DNA from 2 places in the Anoxybacillus sp. FSL W8-0104 genome. Region 1 is predicted to be linked to the other one. Evidence: a T-box and tRNA genes for the amino acid it is inferred to sense, from the RefSeq annotation. Region 1 holds a T-box; the other holds one or more tRNA genes.
What was found. The T-box of region 1 lies ahead of NST18_RS10590 (valine--tRNA ligase). A T-box ahead of a tRNA ligase gene usually reads a tRNA of that ligase, here a tRNA-Val.
Positions count from the first base shown of each region.

Region 1 (10,124 bases):
GAGAATATGCGATGGTAAAAGCAGCTGCGCAAAACGGATGGATTGATGAAAAAGCAGTTGTGCTTGAAATGTTAACAAGCATGAAGCGCGCAGGCGCCGACTTAATTTTAACGTATTTTGCAAAAGATGTTGCTCGATGGCTAAAGGAGGGGAAATGATGCGTAGTTATGAACGTTCCAAAGCGGCATATGCTGAGGCAGTTAAGCTTATGCCTGGCGGTGTAAACAGCCCAGTGCGCGCATTTAAGGCGGTAAAAATGGATCCGATTTTTATGGAGCGCGGAAAAGGTTCAAAAATTTACGACGTTGACGGCAATGAATATATTGACTATGTGTTATCTTGGGGACCGCTTATTTTAGGTCATGCGAACGATCAAGTTGTTGAAGCATTAAAACGAGTAGCGGAAACAGGAACAAGTTTCGGTGCTCCAACGTTAATTGAAAACGAACTCGCCAAACTCGTCATGGAGCGCATGCCGTCTATTGAAATCATTCGTATGGTTAGCTCGGGAACAGAAGCGACAATGAGCGCCCTTCGTTTAGCACGCGGCTATACAGGACGAAATAAAATCGTCAAATTTGAAGGATGCTATCACGGACATGGCGATTCGCTTTTAATTAAAGCGGGGTCAGGTGTAGCGACACTCGGTTTGCCAGATAGCCCAGGGGTGCCAGAAACGGTTGCTCAACATACAATTACTGTACCGTACAACGATTTACAAAGCGTACGTTACGCGTTTGAAAAGTTCGGTGAAGATATCGCGGCGGTTATTGTCGAACCTGTTGCTGGAAATATGGGGGTCGTTCCGCCAGAACAAGGTTTCTTGCAAGGTTTGCGCGATGTGACGAACGAATACGGTGCCCTTCTTATTTTTGATGAAGTGATGACAGGTTTCCGTGTCGACTATTATAGCGGTCAAGGTTATTACGGTGTCAAGCCAGACTTGACGTGCCTTGGAAAAGTCATCGGTGGTGGACTACCAGTCGGGGCATACGGTGGTCGGGCTGATATTATGGAGAAAATTGCACCGAGTGGTCCGATTTATCAAGCCGGTACGTTATCAGGAAATCCGATGGCGATGACAGCTGGCTATGAAACGCTCCGACAACTGATGCCAGAAACGTATGAGCAGTTTAAGAAAAAAGCGAATCGTTTAGCAGAAGGGTTAAGCGAAGCAGCAAAAGCGTATGATATTCCACATACGATTAACCAAGCCGGCTCGATGATCGGCATGTTCTTTACGAATGAGCGCGTCACAAACTACGAAACAGCAAAAACGTCCAATTTAGACTTATTTGCTCGTTATTATCAAGAAATGGCGAATGAAGGCATTTTCTTGCCACCATCGCAATTTGAAGGCATGTTTTTGTCCACTGCGCATACAGATGAAGATATTGAAAAAACAATTGAAGCAGCGCGACGTGCGTTTGCAAAAATTAGCGATTGCCTCTAGGGCATCGCTTTTTTTATGCATACTTCTTTTTTTCTTCTCATAACCATAGTAATGTGAAATGACTTGGACGTTGAAGGAGAGATGAGCATGTTGCGTTTTTCAATTGAAGAAGCGATTGCGTTTCGACGTGAGCATCACGTTGATCAGTTATTATCGATTTCGCTACAACCGACAATTACAATCGAGGAACAAGAAGATTACGTGTATATTCGCGGTGTGCTAGAACTATCTGGAGAATATACAAAACATGAAGAAGATGGAGAAGATGTTGAAACATTTGAACTCGGGCGATACATTGAACAAGTGCGTATGCGTGATGAGGAAACGGGTGAATTTTTACATCAATTTCCAATTGACGTAACTGTTCCAAAAGAGCGAGTCGATGATCTTGAACAAGTGTATGTGCTGATCGAATCATTTGATTATGACTTACGGAAAAACGAATTACTTCTTATTGCTGAAGTGGCCATTCACGGTATTCAAATGGATGATGATCGAGAAGACGAAGAAGAGTGGGATGCGTACAACGTAGACGACTTTGAACCGTTTGAAGCTGTTGCCCATCAAGAAGTATATGAAGAAGAAAAAGAAGAACAAGAAGAACGAGAAACAATCGTCAATGTACCGACATTTTATATGCTCCATGAAGAACAGGTAGCTGATAATGACGAACATAAAGAAGAACGGATTGATGTTCAAGGGGAGCATGAAGAAGAACAGGTAGCTGATAATGACGAACATAAAGAAGAACGGATTGATGTTCAAGGAGAGCATGAAGAAGAACAGGTTGATACTCAAAAGGGATATGAAGAAGAACAGGAGAGCAAGCGAGAAGAAACGTCTTTTCAACTTGAACTAAAAGGAAGGGAGACGAACGAAAAGCGGAATGAAAATGCGTTATATTTAACAAAACTATTTGGTAAAAATGAAGAACAGGCATTTGCTCGTTTGAAAATTTGTATTGTCCAACAGGGCGATTCGTTGGACAAGATCGCCGAGCGATACGACGTATCTGTTCAACAGTTGTTGCGTACAAATCATTTAGAAAGCGGTGCGGATATACACGAGGGGCAGTTACTATACATTCCAACGCCAAGTAAAGTATAAAAGGGCGGCATGGTGATGAAACAAGCGAGCGTGCAAAAATGGGAAACGATAAATGGAACATACGCGATTAAACGCATCGATTCATTTGCTTATTGGCAGGTGATTGAGCAAGCTTACCGCTTACGCATTCCGCTTGCTATTCCGATTTATGAAGCGAAAAAGCGAGATGGGCAATGGTATTATATGATGCCTTGGCTAAAAGAAAAAACGGATCCAACATCGTCATTTTTTCACGATTTAGCGCGATGGCATAAACATTCGTTAAAAGAAATACAAACGACTGAAACGGAAATCGAATCTTATTATGAGGAACGAAAAAGCTCACTTGAAAAGGCAAAACAAACATTAACTCATCATATTGAACAATGTGAAAAACAATGGTATATGTCGCCGTTTCAACTGCAATGTTGCACTCATTTTCTCGATATTATGCGCGCCATCTCGTTTTCTGAACATACGTTAAATGAATGGCGCGAGCGCATGCGTGAAAAAAAGACGGTGCGTATTTGTTATATTCACGGTCGACCATCGTTTCAACATTATGTGGAACGAGAAGATGGCACTGCGTATTTTATTAGTTTCGAACGGGCGCGCTGGGCTCCACCATTTCATGATTTGCTTTTCTTTTTCCGCCAATATTTGTATACGTATCCGTTGACGTGTGATGAAGCGGTACAGTGGCTTGCACAATATGAACAAACATTGGCGCTTGAAGAAGATGAACGGTTATTGTTTTTTCATTTACTTGTTGATCCACATCGGTTTGTTCGTCTCATTCATCGGTACGAACAACAACGTCATGACCGGCAACTGACCGCTGCTTGGCAACGGGCATATTGGCAAATGAAAAATATTGAATATGTCATTGGAAAATGGGAAGAAGAAAAGCAACAACATCAAATCCAATCGTAATGTAAAGCGAAGGAAAGCAAAATAAAAATGGCGAGTAAAATGACATCAATGGTTGTTGGAAATAAAATGGTACGAATCGCCTGAACGACGGTAATCGGGATGATGCATTGTTCAGCAATAAAGCGAAGTTTTCGTAGCCACGGTGGCCAGGCGTACGGATTGTAACGCTTACGCATATGCTCACCTCCTTTTCAAATGATTAGCTCCACATATTGGAGCTTTTCTTTTTTACCATATGTATAAAGAAGTGAAAATGTGGCAAACCTTATTGACGATTCATATGATTTTTATATAGTATTATGTATGAATAGAAAAAAGCGAAGATAGGGAAGAGTACGGCGCAACCCGCCTAGCAGAGAGGGAAATCAGTAGCTGCGAGATTTCCTAGGTTCGTGGTCGTCGGAAGGTCGCCCTGGAGCTGCTTCTTCGAACGAAAGTAGAAGAGGCCGGTGCATCGCCGTTATCGATTTGAGTGCTTAAGCGTTGCTTAAGAAAAAAGGTGGTACCGCGAAAGAGTCTCCTTTCGTCCTTTTCGGATGAAAGGAGTTTTTTATTTTAGCGAAGGAGGGATTTGTATGTTACCGCCGAAGTACGACCACCGTGCTGTTGAGGCAAACCGTTATGAATGGTGGCTAAAAGGAAAATTTTTTGAAGCAACAAGTGACGAAAGGAAGAAACCATTTACGATCGTCATTCCACCCCCAAATGTGACAGGGAAACTTCATTTAGGACATGCGTGGGATACGACGTTACAAGACATTATTACGCGCATGAAGCGCATGCAAGGGTACGACGTGTTATGGCTTCCGGGCATGGATCATGCGGGTATTGCTACGCAAGCAAAAGTAGAAGAAAAGCTGCGCAACGAAGGAAAAACACGTTACGACTTAGGACGTGAAAAGTTCGTTGAAGAAACGTGGAAATGGAAAGAAGAGTATGCTGGGCATATTCGCTCCCAGTGGGCAAAGCTTGGGCTCGGACTCGATTATACGCGAGAGCGCTTTACGCTTGATGAAGGACTATCTAAAGCGGTGCGTGAAGTGTTCGTTTCGCTATATAAAAAAGGACTGATTTATCGCGGCGAATATATTATTAACTGGGATCCGGTGACAAAAACAGCATTATCGGACATTGAAGTCGTATATAAAGATGTGCAAGGTGCGCTATATCATATACGCTATCCGCTTGCGGACGGCTCAGGTTATATCGAAGTGGCAACGACACGTCCAGAAACGATGCTTGGCGATACAGCCGTTGCCGTTCATCCAGAAGACGAACGCTACAAACATCTTATCGGAAAAACAGTCATTTTACCGATCGTCGGTCGCGAAATTCCGATTATTGGTGATGAGTACGTTGACATGTCGTTCGGTTCTGGGGCAGTAAAAATTACGCCAGCACACGATCCAAACGACTTTGAAATCGGAAACCGTCACAACTTGCCTCGCATTCTCGTCATGAACGAAGACGGTACGATGAACGACAACGCTCTTCAATATAAAGGGCTCGATCGCTTCGAATGCCGTAAGCAAATTGTGAGAGACTTACAAGAACAAGGCGTGCTGTTTAAAATCGAGGAACATATGCATTCGGTTGGTCATAGTGAACGTAGTGGTGCTGTTGTAGAACCGTATTTATCGACGCAATGGTTCGTCAAAATGAAGCCGCTTGCTGAAGCTGCGATTGAACTACAAAAAACAGAAGGAAAAGTGAATTTCGTTCCAGAGCGATTTGAAAAAACGTACTTACATTGGATGGAAAATATTCGCGATTGGTGCATTTCTCGTCAGCTTTGGTGGGGGCATCGTATTCCAGCATGGTATCATAAAGAAACAGGCGAAGTGTATGTCGATCATGAGCCACCAGCTGATATCGAAAATTGGGAACAAGATCCAGATGTATTAGATACATGGTTTAGTTCTGCGCTTTGGCCGTTTTCAACGATGGGCTGGCCGGATGAAACATCGGCAGACTATAACCGTTATTATCCAACGGATGTGCTTGTAACAGGATATGACATCATTTTCTTCTGGGTATCGCGCATGATTTTCCAAGCGCTTGAGTTTACAGGAAAACGTCCGTTTAAAGATGTGCTTATTCACGGACTAGTACGCGATGCACAAGGACGAAAAATGAGCAAATCGCTCGGTAACGGCGTTGATCCGATGGATGTGATCGATCAGTACGGTGCCGACTCGCTTCGTTACTTTTTAGCGACAGGAAGTGCACCTGGTCAAGACTTGCGCTTTAGCACAGAAAAAGTTGAAGCGACATGGAACTTCGTCAATAAAATTTGGAATGCTTCTCGCTTTGCGCTCATGAACATGGAAGGATTCACGTATGAAGACATTGATTTACATGGTGAAAAATCGGTTGCCGATCATTGGATTTTAACACGTTTAAATGAAACGATTGAGACGGTAACAAAACTTGCCGATAAATACGAGTTTGGTGAAGTCGGTCGCGTATTATATAACTTCATTTGGGACGACTTATGCGATTGGTATATTGAAATGGCGAAATTGCCGCTATACGGCGAAGATGAACAAGCGAAGAAAACGACGCGCTCTGTTCTTGCTTATGTGCTTGATCAAACGATGCGTCTCCTTCATCCGTTTATGCCGTTTGTGACGGAAGAAATTTGGCAACAACTTCCTCATGAAGGAGAGTCAATTACAGTTGCTTCGTGGCCACAAGTCCGTTCTGAACTAAGCAGTCATGAAGCGGCCGAACAAATGCGCTTGCTCGTCGATATTATTCGTGCGGTGCGTAACATTCGCGCAGAAGTGAATACGCCGCTAAGCAAGCCAATTACGCTGCATATTAAAGCGAAAGACGAGCAAATTGCGAATACGCTTCAGAAAAACCGCTCATATATCGAGCGCTTCTGTAATCCTAGCGAGCTTGTCATCGACACGACGATTCCAACGGTCGAGAAAGCGATGACCGCTGTTGTGACAGGGGCAGAACTAAGCTTGCCGCTCGAAGGGTTAATTAATATTGAAGAAGAAGTGAAACGTCTCGAAAAAGAGTTACAGAAACTCGATCAAGAAGTCGAGCGCGTGCAAAAGAAACTAAGTAATGAAGGATTTTTAGCGAAAGCGCCAGCGCACGTAGTTGAAGAGGAACGGAAAAAAGAACGAGATTATCTCGAAAAGCGTGAAGCGGTCCGCGCCCGTCTTGCACAATTAAAACAATAGTTTTATGATGAAGACGAATCCATTTTGGATTCGTCTTTCACTTTAGTAAAAGGGGGATTTTTTTTCATGGTTCGTACATATAAAGAAGCAGTCGATTGGATTCATAGTCGCTTAACGTTAGGTGTGAAGCCGGGACTTAAACGAATGGAATGGATGATGGAGAAGCTCGATCATCCAGAGCGTCGCATCAAGGCGATTCATGTTGGTGGGACGAACGGAAAAGGATCGACCGTTTGCTTTTTACGTCACATTTTACAAGAAGCAGGCTATCGTGTCGGAACTTTTACATCGCCGTATGTGGAGCAATTTAACGAGCGAATAAGCATCAACGGCCAACCGATTAGCGACGTCGATCTCATTCGCCTTGTCCAAGTCATTCAGCCTTTAGCGGAAGAGTTAGAACAAACGGAATTAGGCGGGCCGACAGAGTTTGAAGTTATTACCGCCATGGCACTTTATTATTTTGGCAAAATGAACGTGCAAGACGTCGTCATTTTTGAAGTAGGACTTGGCGGACGCTTAGATTCAACGAACGTTATTTATCCGCTTTTATCGGTGATTACAAATGTCGGTTACGACCATATACATATATTAGGGAATACACTTGAACAAATTGCGTTTGAAAAAGCGGGAATTATTAAAGCAGGCATCCCTGTTATGACAGCGATTGATCAGCGGGAGGCTCTACAAGTAATAAAAGAGAAAGCGACATCGGTACGCTCAAAAGCATATGTGCTCGATCGCGATTTTACCATTTTCGCTCATGAACCAACAACCGATGGAGAACGTTTTTCATTACAAACACCTTTCGCTTCATATGACGATGTGACAATAACGATGCTCGGTGCACATCAAGTGAAAAACGCAGCGCTTGCGCTGATGGTTGCCGACTATTTACGTACGTATTATTCGTTTCTGATTGAGCGTGAACATATGTACAACGGCATTCGAAAAGCAGCATGGCTCGGGCGATTTGAAAAAATGGATGAACGTCCACTTATCATTATTGATGGGGCGCATAACGAAGAGGGAATTGATAGCCTCGTTGCGACAATAAACGCTCATTATCCGAATCGCGGTGTACACGTACTGTTTACAGCGTTAGGGGATAAACCGGTTGCTGCGATGATTCGAAAGTTAGAAACGATTGCCGAGACGATGACGTTTACAACATTTGATTTTCCGCGTGCCCTTTCTGCTGAGCAACTAGCTGAACAAGCGACGCATCGAAACGTTCAATGCGCAACTGACTGGAAACAATGGCTGAAAGAAAAGCGAAAACAAATCGCAACTGATGACATCATTTTAATTACAGGTTCACTTTATTTCATCTCAAATGTGCGAAATTTTATAAAAAATAAATATAACTAAACGAGAGATTGTTGGTATAATAGATAAAAAGTAGGATTTTTGAAAGGGGGAGAGGTAGGTGAGGAGAAGCTTGCTACATTTCTTTTTTGTTTTCTCTTTTGTTATCCTCTTCAGCTGTTATTTTCCTGTACTGGGTCACGCTCAGACATCTCCGTCATTAGATTTCACAGTTGTTCCGTCCCAAAATGAATATGCAAAGCCTCCTAATGAGGATGCTAAGGGACGGCTGGATATAACCATTACTCCAAAAGGAAAAATTGATAACATCGTTCGCCCGCCGATTGATGTCGTGTTTGTTTTTGACATCTCCGGCTCAATGGATGAATTGGGAACGGATCCTATGAAATTTCAAAGTGCTAAACAGGCATTAGCTTCGTCTATACATTATTTCAAGGCAAATGCTAATCCAAGTGACCGATTTGCTCTAGTCCCCTTCTCAGATGGTGTTAAGTATGATCGAGTTGTTCCATTTCCATCGGGTGTGTATAATGTTTCATCCCACTTAGAGACTATTTTAAAAACAGCCAATGGTTTAGTTGCTGGAGGGGGAACAAACTACTTAGCTGCGTTGCAAACAGCTCAGTCCTTTTTTGATGATTCTACTCGAAAAAAATATGTTATATTTTTAACTGATGGTAAGCCAACGGTATCAAAGGTAAAGGAAGAAGTGACATATAATAACCAGACAGCCAATTTAGATGTTGAATATAGATTGTTTAGTAATGGTATAACCTCTGAGAGAGTGATCTACTATCCAAGTGGAAGACAGTCAACTTTATCACGAAATTCAACAGATTATGCAAAATATAAAGAGAAAATACGTAGTCATGCGTTGAATATGTCTAAGGAACTTGGTAGTAGTAATGTCACACTTTACTCGATTGGATTCGGAAATAATCGAGATGTTGACTTAAATTATCTAGAGCGGTTATCGGCGATAACTGGTGGGATTGCCAAACAAGGCACAACACAAAACTTAGTAGAAATTTTCCGGGAATTTTCAAAACTTGCAATAGATCCAGTATTGTCAGGGACAATTCGCATTCCTCTTCATTCGTTCGATGGAAAGGTGCAAATTTTTGAAAATGGTAATGTATGGATTGATGATACTAAGACGAATGCTTACATTTCATTTAACGTCAATTATAACGTTGGTCAGTCTACACCTTCCCCAATAAATGTATCTGTGCCGATCGCGTTCAAGGAAAAAGGAACATATACGCTGAATGCAGAGATGGTTTATAGGGATGTGTATGGTGTAACACAACCGTCTATTAATAAGCAAGTTACGATAGTAGTAAAGGATGAAGTTCCACCGACATTTGACGGAAAAGTAGAGCTTCAAGGGGTTTCCCACGATGTTAGCGCCCTAATTAAATATGGAAATACTAACGGTGATTCTAACCAATTTGTTGCACGATATACGCTAATTCCTAGTGGCTATGTTGGAAGTGGTAAGTCAGGCTATTTAAGCAATATAAAAATTATTCAACCGCTTCCACAAGGAGTAACAACGGTGGCTTCTTCTCAAAATGTTAATGTTTACACTAAGGACGGTACAATGTATGCGGAACTTTTGTTTCCAGATAAGAAAGTTGATTATACAGAACTGAATAATACGTCGTTGAATGTTGATTTAAAATTACAGGTAAACTGGGCGATGGATGCAGTGCAATTGCCTCGGGCGACAGTTTCTTTTGAAGATAGTATCTATGGTCTAAGATCATCTGTATTGCCAATAGCTTCAAAGTTAATCGGGATGAAGGTGAGACTTTTAGAGTTCCCAAACATTTATTATGAAGGAGATAGCCGAGGACTCGTTTCTAAATGGCAGACACTTCCATTGACAACGAATTTGATTGCTGAAACGAAGCATCCTAATGATTATGGGTTACGAATGTTGCCAATCCAGTCATTATCGTTTAAGCCGGACAGCGACAATTATATTATTTTGGTAACTTACAAGGATGGCGAATCGGTTGAATTAAATCTTAAACCTCAGTTAAAAATATTGAAGTCTGACAACGTAGAGATTCCAAGTGGATCTGTGGTAACAGAGCCTGTGAAGGTTCGTATTGTTG
Region 1 covers NZ_JBBOQU010000001.1:1,995,827-2,005,950, reverse strand. The annotation lists gene hemB (porphobilinogen synthase) at 1-158, shown strand, start outside; gene hemL (glutamate-1-semialdehyde 2,1-aminomutase) at 158-1,453, shown strand; gene spoVID (stage VI sporulation protein D) at 1,541-2,560, shown strand; gene NST18_RS10600 (aminoglycoside phosphotransferase) at 2,576-3,472, shown strand; gene NST18_RS10595 (hypothetical protein) at 3,457-3,648, opposite strand; T-box leader at 3,784-4,006, shown strand; gene NST18_RS10590 (valine--tRNA ligase) at 4,048-6,672, shown strand; gene NST18_RS10585 (bifunctional folylpolyglutamate synthase/dihydrofolate synthase) at 6,739-8,043, shown strand; gene NST18_RS10580 (VWA domain-containing protein) at 8,102-10,124, shown strand, end outside.

Region 2 (10,124 bases), 1.8 Mb from region 1:
TGTATACCTTTTTCATTTAATAACGCAATCCCTGCCGAGTCATAGCCACGGTATTCTAATTTTTCTAATCCGTACAATAAAATTTCTTTTGATGGTTGTTCACCAATATAACCAACGATTCCGCACATAAAAAAATCCTCCCTAATGTTAGGGGCAAGAAGGGGCTCTTGCCCCTTAAATAATTGACTTGCTTGCGATGAACGCTCTTTCCTTTGTGCAAAGAGTCGCCTCTTTGTTTTAAGAAAGAACTTGCGGCTGTCATCGCATCAGCCGGGAGGCATCCGCCGAACACTCGATAAACCTCCTCCTCGTCAACTAAGCTTTTTTCCGTCCAAGCTTAGTCCAGGCGCTTTTATACGATCGTTTCCGTCTATCCTCCTTTCATGTAAGATGTCAAACAACAATAGTTTACAACAACAAAGAGGCAACCGTCAATGTGTATCGCTTACCCCTGTATAAACAAAATATGCATAAATGGAATAAACCGTTCCATTTATGCATATTGTCTACCGAAACCATTATTGTGCGCCAAAACGCTCACGAATAACGGACGCAATGCGCTCGACGTATTGATCGCAAAGTTCATTTGTCGGCGCCTCTGCCATCACACGAACGAGCGGCTCCGTCCCTGATGGGCGAACGAGAATGCGGCCGTTTCCAGCCATCTCTTCTTCCACTTCGCGAATGACACGTTGCACTTCTTCGTTTGCGATTGCTTCCTGTTTATCTGTCACTTTTACATTCACTAATTTTTGTGGATATTTTTTCATTTCCCCCGCTAGCTCAGAAAGCGGTTTTTTCGTCGCTTTCATAATATTGACAAGCTGTAACGCTGTCAACAGGCCATCGCCTGTCGTGTTGTAATCAAGGAAAATAATATGCCCAGATTGTTCTCCACCTAAATTGTAACCGTTCTTTTTCATTTCTTCGACGACATAACGGTCCCCTACAGCTGTTTGCACACTTTTTATTCCTTGCGCCTCGAGCGCTTTATAAAAACCGAGGTTGCTCATCACTGTCGAGACGACCGTTTGATGTTTTAAGCGCCCTTGTTCATTTAAATATTTCGCGCAAATGTACATAATTTGATCCCCATCAACGATTTGGCCATTTTCATCAACTGCAATTAATCGGTCGCCATCTCCATCAAACGCTAAGCCAACATCGGCTCCCTTTTCCTTCACAAACGCTGCTAGCGCCTCTGGATGAGTAGAGCCAACCCCTTCGTTAATGTTTAATCCATTCGGCGATGCCCCCATCGTAGACACATCAGCATCCAAATCGGCAAATAAATGCGTCGCCAACGACGATGTCGCACCGTGGGCACAATCAAGGGCAACGTGAATTCCTGAGAAATCTTCATCCACTGTCTGTTTTAAGTATTGTAAATACTTTTGTCCACCTTCAAAATAGTCATTTACTTGTCCTAAATCTTTTCCTGTTGGACGAGGTAATGTATCTTCTTCGCTATCAAGAAGCGCTTCAATTTCCTGTTCTTGTTCGTCGGACAGTTTAAAACCATCCGGTCCGAAAAATTTAATGCCGTTGTCTTGGACAGGATTATGCGAGGCGGAGATCATCACTCCCGCCTGCGCCCCTAGCACTTTCGTTAAATATGCTACACCCGGCGTTGAAATGACACCTAGACGCATCACTTCTGCCCCGATGGAGAGCAATCCAGCAACAAGCGCTCCTTCGAGCATATGACCAGAAATGCGTGTATCGCGTCCGATTAATACTTTCGGACGTTCTTTATCTTTCGTTAATACATATCCACCAAAACGACCAATTTTAAAAGCTAATTCTGGCGTTAATTCGCTATTGGCAATCCCTCGAACACCGTCTGTTCCGAAATACTTACCCATGCTATCGCTCCTTCTATTATTACTCGTTTCTTGTAATGCGAATCGTTGCTTCTTTTTGTGGTAGTCTCCAGCGAACGTTTTGAGGACCATTGACTTCAATTGGTACGTCATGTTCTCCAATACCTAATTCACTAACGTTTAAGTATACCTCAATATCTTTCAACTGAATAGCATTCAGTACACTTTGAGCTCCTAAAGCAGTTAGCGCAATATTTCCATCGGCAGGATCGATAAATTCTGCCTTGTATGCATCGTTTAGTCCAATCACTTCAATTGGAACTTGACCAAACGTTCTCTCTTTTTCTTGCTCCACTTCAATTAAAATTGTAACTTTTGCTGGATCTACAGCTTTTACTCCTTTTGGTACAGGCACATCAACTTGTAAAGTTGTATTGCCTGTAATATCGCTTAAATCGACTTCAATGCCGCTAATAAATTCGATGTCGTCAATTTTTGCTTTTTGTCCAAAAATTGTAACTTCGCTCGGAATCACTTCCATTTTACTAATGCTTAATCCTTCCCGTAGCGTTCCTTTTCGATCAATTTTTAATGGAACTGTTTTGCTTGGACTTTTAATTGGCACAGTAATATCAACAATAGACGGTTCCACATCAAGAGGCAACACATTTCCTTCTTTGTCATACACCGTCACTTTCGACTCTCGCTCAATCGTTTCTTCGACTCCTTTTAAGTCAACACGTGCCTTTACTAACGCAACTTTGTCAATTAGCGTTTTTGCCCCTGTCACTTTCACAATATTTGGCTTCACAATTGGTTGTTCCGGTGAATAACCGTCTGCAATTTGTGATTTATTAATAAAATCGACTTCCACAGAAAAATCTTTTGACACACGCTCATCAATCGTCACAGTAATTGTCGCTGGATCAATAGTAACGCGTAACTTTTCAGAAATATTTCGGTATTTCAAAGGAACTGTATGCTTACCAATTGGCAGTTTAGATAAATCAACATATACTTCAAAATCTCGTTGCAGCTTCGTTGGCGTAACGATGCTTTTCGGCCCCTCAAGCATGACGTTCACCGATTGTGGGATACCAGAAACAACAAGGTTTTCTTGATCGTAATATGCGACGACGGGAACGTCCGTCACTGTTTCGACATCGGTTTGACCGACCGTATTTCTTGACGTGCTGTTTGATTGTGTTTCAATATTCACCGAAACGTAAATCATAAGCGCTAGCAACAAAGAAAAAATGCGTATAAACCATGGGCTATTCATCCATTTATCCACTTTTTTTCGCCCTCCACTGCCAACGAGATGAAGAAGTTGTCTTCGGTTGAACGAGCTCTTTCGTCAGCAATTCTCGCAATACATCTAACTTTAAGTCGCGGTAAAGCTCCCCATTTTTCGTGACAGAAACCGCTCCCGTTTCCTCAGACACAACGACGGTAATGCTGTCTGTCACTTCACTAATACCTAACGCAGCGCGATGCCTTGTGCCAAGTTCTTTAGAAATAAACGGGCTTTCCGACAGCGGCAAATAACAAGATGCCGCAGCGATTTGATTTCTTTGAACAATAACAGCTCCATCGTGAAGTGGCGTATTTGGAATAAAAATGTTAATGAGCAATTCTGATGAAACGTGTGCGTGTAATGGGATGCCGGTTTCAATATAATCGCCCATTCCTGTTTCTCGTTCAATAGAAATTAACGCCCCGATTCGTCGTTTTGCCATATACTCTGTCGCTTTCACAATCGCTTCAATGATGTGCGTTTGCTCTTCCTCTTCAGGCGTCGTGCTCCGAGAAAACAGTTTTCCCCTCCCTAGCTGTTCAAGTGCTCGACGTAACTCAGGCTGGAAAATAATGATGATAGCTAAAAAACCCCATGTAATCGCCTGATCCATCAACCATTGCAATGTGCTTAATCCAATAAAGCTACTTACAATGCGAACAAGGATAATGACAATAATCCCTTTTAGCAGTTGCACCGCTTTCGTACCGCGTACAACCATAATAAGCTTATAAATGACAAACCAAACGACAAGAATGTCTACAAACTTAATGAGGTAATTCACAAATGTTGGGAGCTCTCCAAATGGCATTCTTACACTTCCTTCACTCATTCTAATTGCTCTCACATGTAAAAAAGCCATCAATATGGATGGCTATTTCGTTAATGTTTTGGCGATATTGTAACCGACTCTTTTTACATTATACCAAATCCAATCAAATACTTCATTAACTTCTTCAATTTGTCCGGTTACTTCACCAGCAGAAGCTAAATATTTATGACCGTTAATAACAGTAACGTTGCCACGCACTTCTCCTTCAATTTGAATATCACCATTTCGGACAACAATATCACCTTCCACGACTTTTCCTCTCGGCACAATGATAGTATGATTTTGAACAATTAAATGTTCTTGCTTAGAAAACGAAAATTCATTGTCTTCTTGCCAAACGGCCCACAAGCCACTTGTGCTTAATAGGAGAAATAGTGATGCAGCCGTTAAAAACGGATGATGAGTAAACCACCGTTTCCAACGTACACGTCGTTTTTCACGAGGTAAGTTGTACATCACTTTTTTGATAAAATCGTCTGAAGGGGTGAAGTGAGAAACGTTTTCGACAAACGCCACTGTTTTTTCCAATGCATAAAAATGTTCGCGACATGCTTCACATTGTTGAATATGGCTACGCAATTGTCGTTCTTCCTCTTTTGGAATATCCCCATCTAAGTAGTCATGCATCCATTGAACAATTTGTTTAGAGCATGGCATCTGTCTCACTCCTTTTATCATAAATGGCCTAAATGTTTACGCAATGCTTCACGACCACGATGAATGCGCGTTTTTACTGTGCCAATCGGTAAGTTTAAAATGTCACTAATTTCTTGTAACGATAGTTCGTCAATATATTTTAAAACGATGACTGTGCGATATTTTTCGGGCAATTTTAAAATCGCTTCTTGAACCATTTTCTGTAACTCTAAGCTTTCTAAAGCATCTTCCGGAGAAGTTCCCTTATCTGCAAGCTGAGAGTACATCGTTAGCCCATCTGTTCCTGACACTTCCGCATCTAAATAAACATCAGGCTTTTTTTTACGCATGCGATCGATCGATAAATTCGTTGCAATGCGATACAACCAAGAAGAAAATTTCATAGTTGGATCGTACGTATGGATGTTGACATACGCCCGAATAAACGCTTCTTGTGCCGCATCCTCCGCCTCATGACGATTTCCTAACATGCGATAGCATAGTTGATAAATTTTATCTTTGTACATTTCAACAATATCAGCAAAAGCACTTTGATCTCCTTTTTTAACTGCTTTAATACGTTGCCTAATAAACATGTCCATGTAATATTTACCTCCACATGGGGGCTACTATTTTATACGAATAACATAAAGCAAAGTTCCACAAATCGCAACGAATATGTTCATACTGTTTGAGTCAAGACTTTGTGGGAGATTTTTTTCTCGACCGATTTTTTTGGTTATATATGGTTTTATAAAATCGTTATATGTAAGCGCTTTTACTTACTCTCATCCTGTAGGTATGTGCGTTTTCTCTCGTTTTAAAAACCTTTCAATGCTTGCAATGCCTCGTAAATCGGTGTCCCTGAAGATTGGCGAAGGTATGGGATGTTATCTCGTACCACTTCTGTCATTTGCGTTTGCACGCGCTTCAGTGCCTTTTTCACGATCGTTTCTCGTTTCGTTTCTTCTCGTTCTTCCGCGCCATACATCACTCCATCGCGTGTCCGAATGAGTAACGTATCTTTTATCGCGACGATCGCTCGCAACATCGCTTCAATCCCTGCATCCCTCCAACTTCGACCGTTTTTACTTCGTTTCGCAAACACATGCATCGTTCCTTCCGCACTCCCCATCGCCCTCATGTTTGTCGTGTCAATCCCTTTTTCCTTCAACCATACGCGATAGTCACGCAAACATCCTGGCATCTCCTCGATTCGACGAACAAGCGCCTCGAGTTGCTTTTCCTTCTCCTCATGTTCTAACGTACCGATGGCACTTGTGAGTTCTCGTAACACACCTTCTTCATCCCATGATGCTAACTTCTTTCGAATCACCCGATATCTCGCATGACCTCGGAACAATTGACGAATCTCTCTTGCCACATGGAACCGATCAAGCTGAAAGTACCCCCTGTCCCCGAAATATTCTCGACACGCTGTAATCCATGGGGCTCCATCTCCATTGATGACCACCCAATCCTCAAACGGATCATAGCTGTATTCCTTCATCAGAAAATTCTCTACAGCTTCCCAAATCGGTTCATTCGTTTGATGAACCATATACCGTCGATTCACTAAGGATACGCGTTTCCCGTTTTTCTCCCATCCTTGGTGAATCGTGATGATCTTTTCTTCTTTTCCTTTGATGCGGCTTCGTTGACGTTTCACGTACAACCCGTCTGCTTCGATAAAAAACACGCGCCCTTTTTTCTCCATCGCACGGTGCCCTTCCACCTCTGCCTCGATGATGGACTGGCGAATCGTTTCGTGACTCATACATGCATACCCCACCAGCTTTTCAAGCGACTGCGCAGCCTGTCGATACGAAGAACCCGTCACGGCGAGATGAATCGCTGTCTCCTCTAATAGCGGACTCACTCCATGCGCCCCATCGAACTGGAGAAAGACATCGAGTAAAGACGTATACACCTTTTTTTCACGGTCAAAGTAGTAGTTTCGCTTCACTTCCACCTCTCCAAATAGCGTTTGGAGTCGGATCGTCCGCTTATCTTTGAGCGCATATCGTTTCTTGTCCCGCTGTTCTGCCAATGTGCGGTCGATCTCCTCCAACACCTGTTGAAGGAGATGACCATATTGTTTTTGCATATGTCTAAATAAAGACTGTTCGATCTCTTTTAATGTCAAGCCGTTTGTGATATAATCCTGCATGGGCTCCACTCCTTTCTTTGGTTGTATTTTTTTTCGCACTTACTACCTTACCAGGAGGAGAGCCCGTTTTTCATCTATTTTGCTTACATATCTGACAGGTTCCTTATTATACCAAATCAGGAACCTGTCTTTTTTTCTCCCACAAACATTTTACTCATACGTTCATACTTTAAAAAAATGAAGAGGTGGCATGATGCCACCTCTCATACAAGCTTCTCACCGAACAGCGATCCCATTAAAGCGACAGCAGTTGCAGCTGTTTTATTGCGCTCATCTAAAATCGGATTCACTTCAACAAATTCAGCTGAAGTGATGATTTGCGCTTCAGCTAGCATTTCCATCGCTAAATGACTTTCACGGTAAGAGAGCCCACCGATCACCGGCGTTCCAACTCCAGGTGCATCATGTGGGTCAAGCCCATCTAAGTCAAGAGACAAATGTACACCGTCTGTTCGTTCTTTTAAATACGCAATCGTCTCTTCCATTACTTTTGTCATACCGAGACGATCAACCTCATGCATTGTATATATTTTGATTCCTTTTTCTTTAATTAATTGTTTTTCGCCTTCATCAAGTGCACGAGCACCGATGATCACAATATTTTCTGGTTTCACTTTTGGACTATATCCACCAATCATCGTTAAAGCTGGATGACCAAGTCCTAAACTTGCAGCAAGCGACATACCGTGAATATTTCCCGAGGGAGACGTTTCCTCCGTGTTTAAATCTCCGTGCGCATCGTACCAAATGACGCCTAAACTTTTATAATGTCTAGCCACTCCTGCAAGTGTCCCAATCGCAATGCTGTGATCCCCACCAAGCACTAGTGGGAAACGACCTTTGGCCACAACTTCATCCACCGTAGCGGCTAGTTTTTCATTCGCCTCAGCAACCGCTTTCAAGTTTCGTAATTTTGGATTTGTCACATCTTGAACGCGCTCAGCGCGACCAATTTGAATATCACCTAAATCCTCAATATCATGATTTAAGTTTTCTAAACGCTCTACTACGCCAGCGTAGCGAATGGCACTTGGCCCCATATCAACACCACGGCGTGTTTGTCCTAAGTCCATTGGCACTCCAATAATCGAAATGTCCATCTCGATCTCCTCCCCTTGTTGTATCTGATGTTTATTGTACATGAGGAGAAACAGTTGGCTCAACTCGACAACTTTTTGAATATTTATTCTATAACAAACAGAAAAAACCTTAGGTAATACCTAAGGTTTTAGTATGGAGCCTATCGGGATCGAACCGATGACCTCCTGCGTGCAAAGCAGGCGCTCTCCCAGCTGAGCTAAGGCCCCATGGAGCGGAAGACGGGACTCGAACCCGCGACCCCCACCTTGGCAAGGTGGTGTTCTACCACTGAACTACTTCCGCAAACAGTGAGCCATGGAGGACTCGAACCTCCGACCCTCTGATTAAAAGTCAGATGCTCTACCTACTGAGCTAATGGCTCATTATACAAATGGCTGGGCTAGCTGGATTCGAACCAGCGCATCACGGAGTCAAAGTCCGTTGCCTTACCGCTTGGCTATAGCCCATCGATATAACTTCATGAGTTAACTTCTCAGAATTTACTTCATGAATTAACACCGCAGGATTATTTTGAGAATTTCTGAAGGAAATTCGCGAAATAATCCGACATCGATATGACAAAAATGTATGTAATCATTGTGTGAAAACAAATGGTGGAGGGGGACGGATTCGAACCGCCGAACCCAAAGGGAGCGGATTTACAGTCCGCCGCGTTTAGCCACTTCGCTACCCCTCCGCAAATGGTGCCGGCTGCAGGACTTGAACCCGCAACCTACTGATTACAAGTCAGTTGCTCTACCAATTGAGCTAAGCCGGCAGTCATTTTCCCTAGACTACATTATGCTACCCAATTTCCTACACATTTATCAAAACGTATGGTGGAGGATGACGGGATCGAACCGCCGACCCCTTGCTTGTAAGGCAAGTGCTCTCCCAGCTGAGCTAATCCTCCGTAAAAGGGATGACCCGTACGGGATTCGAACCCGTGTTACCGCCGTGAAAGGGCGGTGTCTTAACCACTTGACCAACGGGCCAACATACGACACACAAGCTTCCAACCGGGCTTGAACCGGTGACCTCTTCCTTACCATGGAAGTGCTCTACCAACTGAGCTATGGAAGCACTGGCTCCGCAGGTAGGATTCGAACCTACGACCGCTCGGTTAACAGCCGAGTGCTCTACCACTGAGCTACTGCGGAATAATCGTAAAAGTGATTTATGCATTATCTTGCCCGGCAACGTCCTACTCTCGCAGGCGGTGTCCCGCCAACTACCATCGGCGCTGGAGAGCTTAACTTCCGTGTTCGGGATGGGAACGGGTGTGACCTCTCCGCCATCGTCACCGAGCAAACATGCTTTAGACAAATGTTATTATAAAGGAATATTTTTTGTTGTCAAGCATTTTTTATTCCTTCAAAACTAGATAACAGGTTTTGTGTAGTCGCCTACGCTTTTCTTGTGTGTTTAGTTAAGTCCTCGATCGATTAGTATCCGTCAGCTGCACGTGTCGCCACGCTTCCACCTCGGACCTATCTACCTTGTCATCTTCAAGGGATCTTACTCGCTTGACGCGATGGGAAATCTCATCTTGAGGGGGGCTTCACGCTTAGATGCTTTCAGCGCTTATCCCTTCCGCACATAGCTACCCAGCTGTGCTCCTGGCGGAACAACTGGTACACCAGCGGTGCGTCCATCCCGGTCCTCTCGTACTAAGGACAGCTCCTCTCAAATTTCCTACGCCCGCGACGGATAGGGACCGAACTGTCTCACGACGTTCTGAACCCAGCTCGCGTACCGCTTTAATGGGCGAACAGCCCAACCCTTGGGACCGACTACAGCCCCAGGATGCGATGAGCCGACATCGAGGTGCCAAACCTCCCCGTCGATGTGGACTCTTGGGGGAGATAAGCCTGTTATCCCCGGGGTAGCTTTTATCCGTTGAGCGATGGCCCTTCCATTCGGAACCACCGGATCACTAAGCCCGACTTTCGTCCCTGCTCGACTTGTAGGTCTCGCAGTCAAGCTCCCTTCTGCCTTTACACTCTTCGAATGATTTCCAACCATTCTGAGGGAACCTTTGGGCGCCTCCGTTACGCTTTGGGAGGCGACCGCCCCAGTCAAACTGCCCACCTGACACTGTCTCCCACCCCGATCAGGGGTGCGGGTTAGAATCTCAGTACGACAAGGGTGGTATCCCAACGGCGACTCCACCTAGACTGGCGTCCAGGCTTCTCAGTCTCCCACCTATGCTGTACATGTCGCACCAACATTCAATATCAGGCTGCAGTAAAGCTCCACGGGGTCTTTCCGTCCTGTCGCGGGTAA
Region 2 covers NZ_JBBOQU010000001.1:152,580-162,703, reverse strand. The annotation lists gene glmS (glutamine--fructose-6-phosphate transaminase (isomerizing)) at 1-128, opposite strand, end outside; gene glmM (phosphoglucosamine mutase) at 519-1,865, opposite strand; gene NST18_RS00915 (CdaR family protein) at 1,885-3,117, opposite strand; gene cdaA (diadenylate cyclase CdaA) at 3,110-3,931, opposite strand; gene NST18_RS00905 (anti-sigma factor family protein) at 3,995-4,609, opposite strand; gene sigW (RNA polymerase sigma factor SigW) at 4,627-5,190, opposite strand; gene NST18_RS00895 (ISLre2 family transposase) at 5,409-6,758, opposite strand; gene rocF (arginase) at 6,962-7,858, opposite strand; tRNA gene NST18_RS00885 (tRNA-Ala) at 7,993-8,065, opposite strand; tRNA gene NST18_RS00880 (tRNA-Gly) at 8,067-8,141, opposite strand; tRNA gene NST18_RS00875 (tRNA-Lys) at 8,148-8,220, opposite strand; tRNA gene NST18_RS00870 (tRNA-Gln) at 8,231-8,305, opposite strand; tRNA gene NST18_RS00865 (tRNA-Tyr) at 8,451-8,535, opposite strand; tRNA gene NST18_RS00860 (tRNA-Thr) at 8,541-8,616, opposite strand; tRNA gene NST18_RS00855 (tRNA-Val) at 8,676-8,751, opposite strand; tRNA gene NST18_RS00850 (tRNA-Glu) at 8,762-8,833, opposite strand; tRNA gene NST18_RS00845 (tRNA-Thr) at 8,849-8,921, opposite strand; tRNA gene NST18_RS00840 (tRNA-Asn) at 8,924-8,998, opposite strand; rRNA gene rrf (5S ribosomal RNA) at 9,030-9,146, opposite strand; rRNA gene NST18_RS00830 (23S ribosomal RNA) at 9,264-10,124, opposite strand, start outside.
Region 2: it encodes a tRNA-Val, which carries the amino acid that the T-box ahead of NST18_RS10590 (valine--tRNA ligase) is inferred to sense. The anticodon was not compared.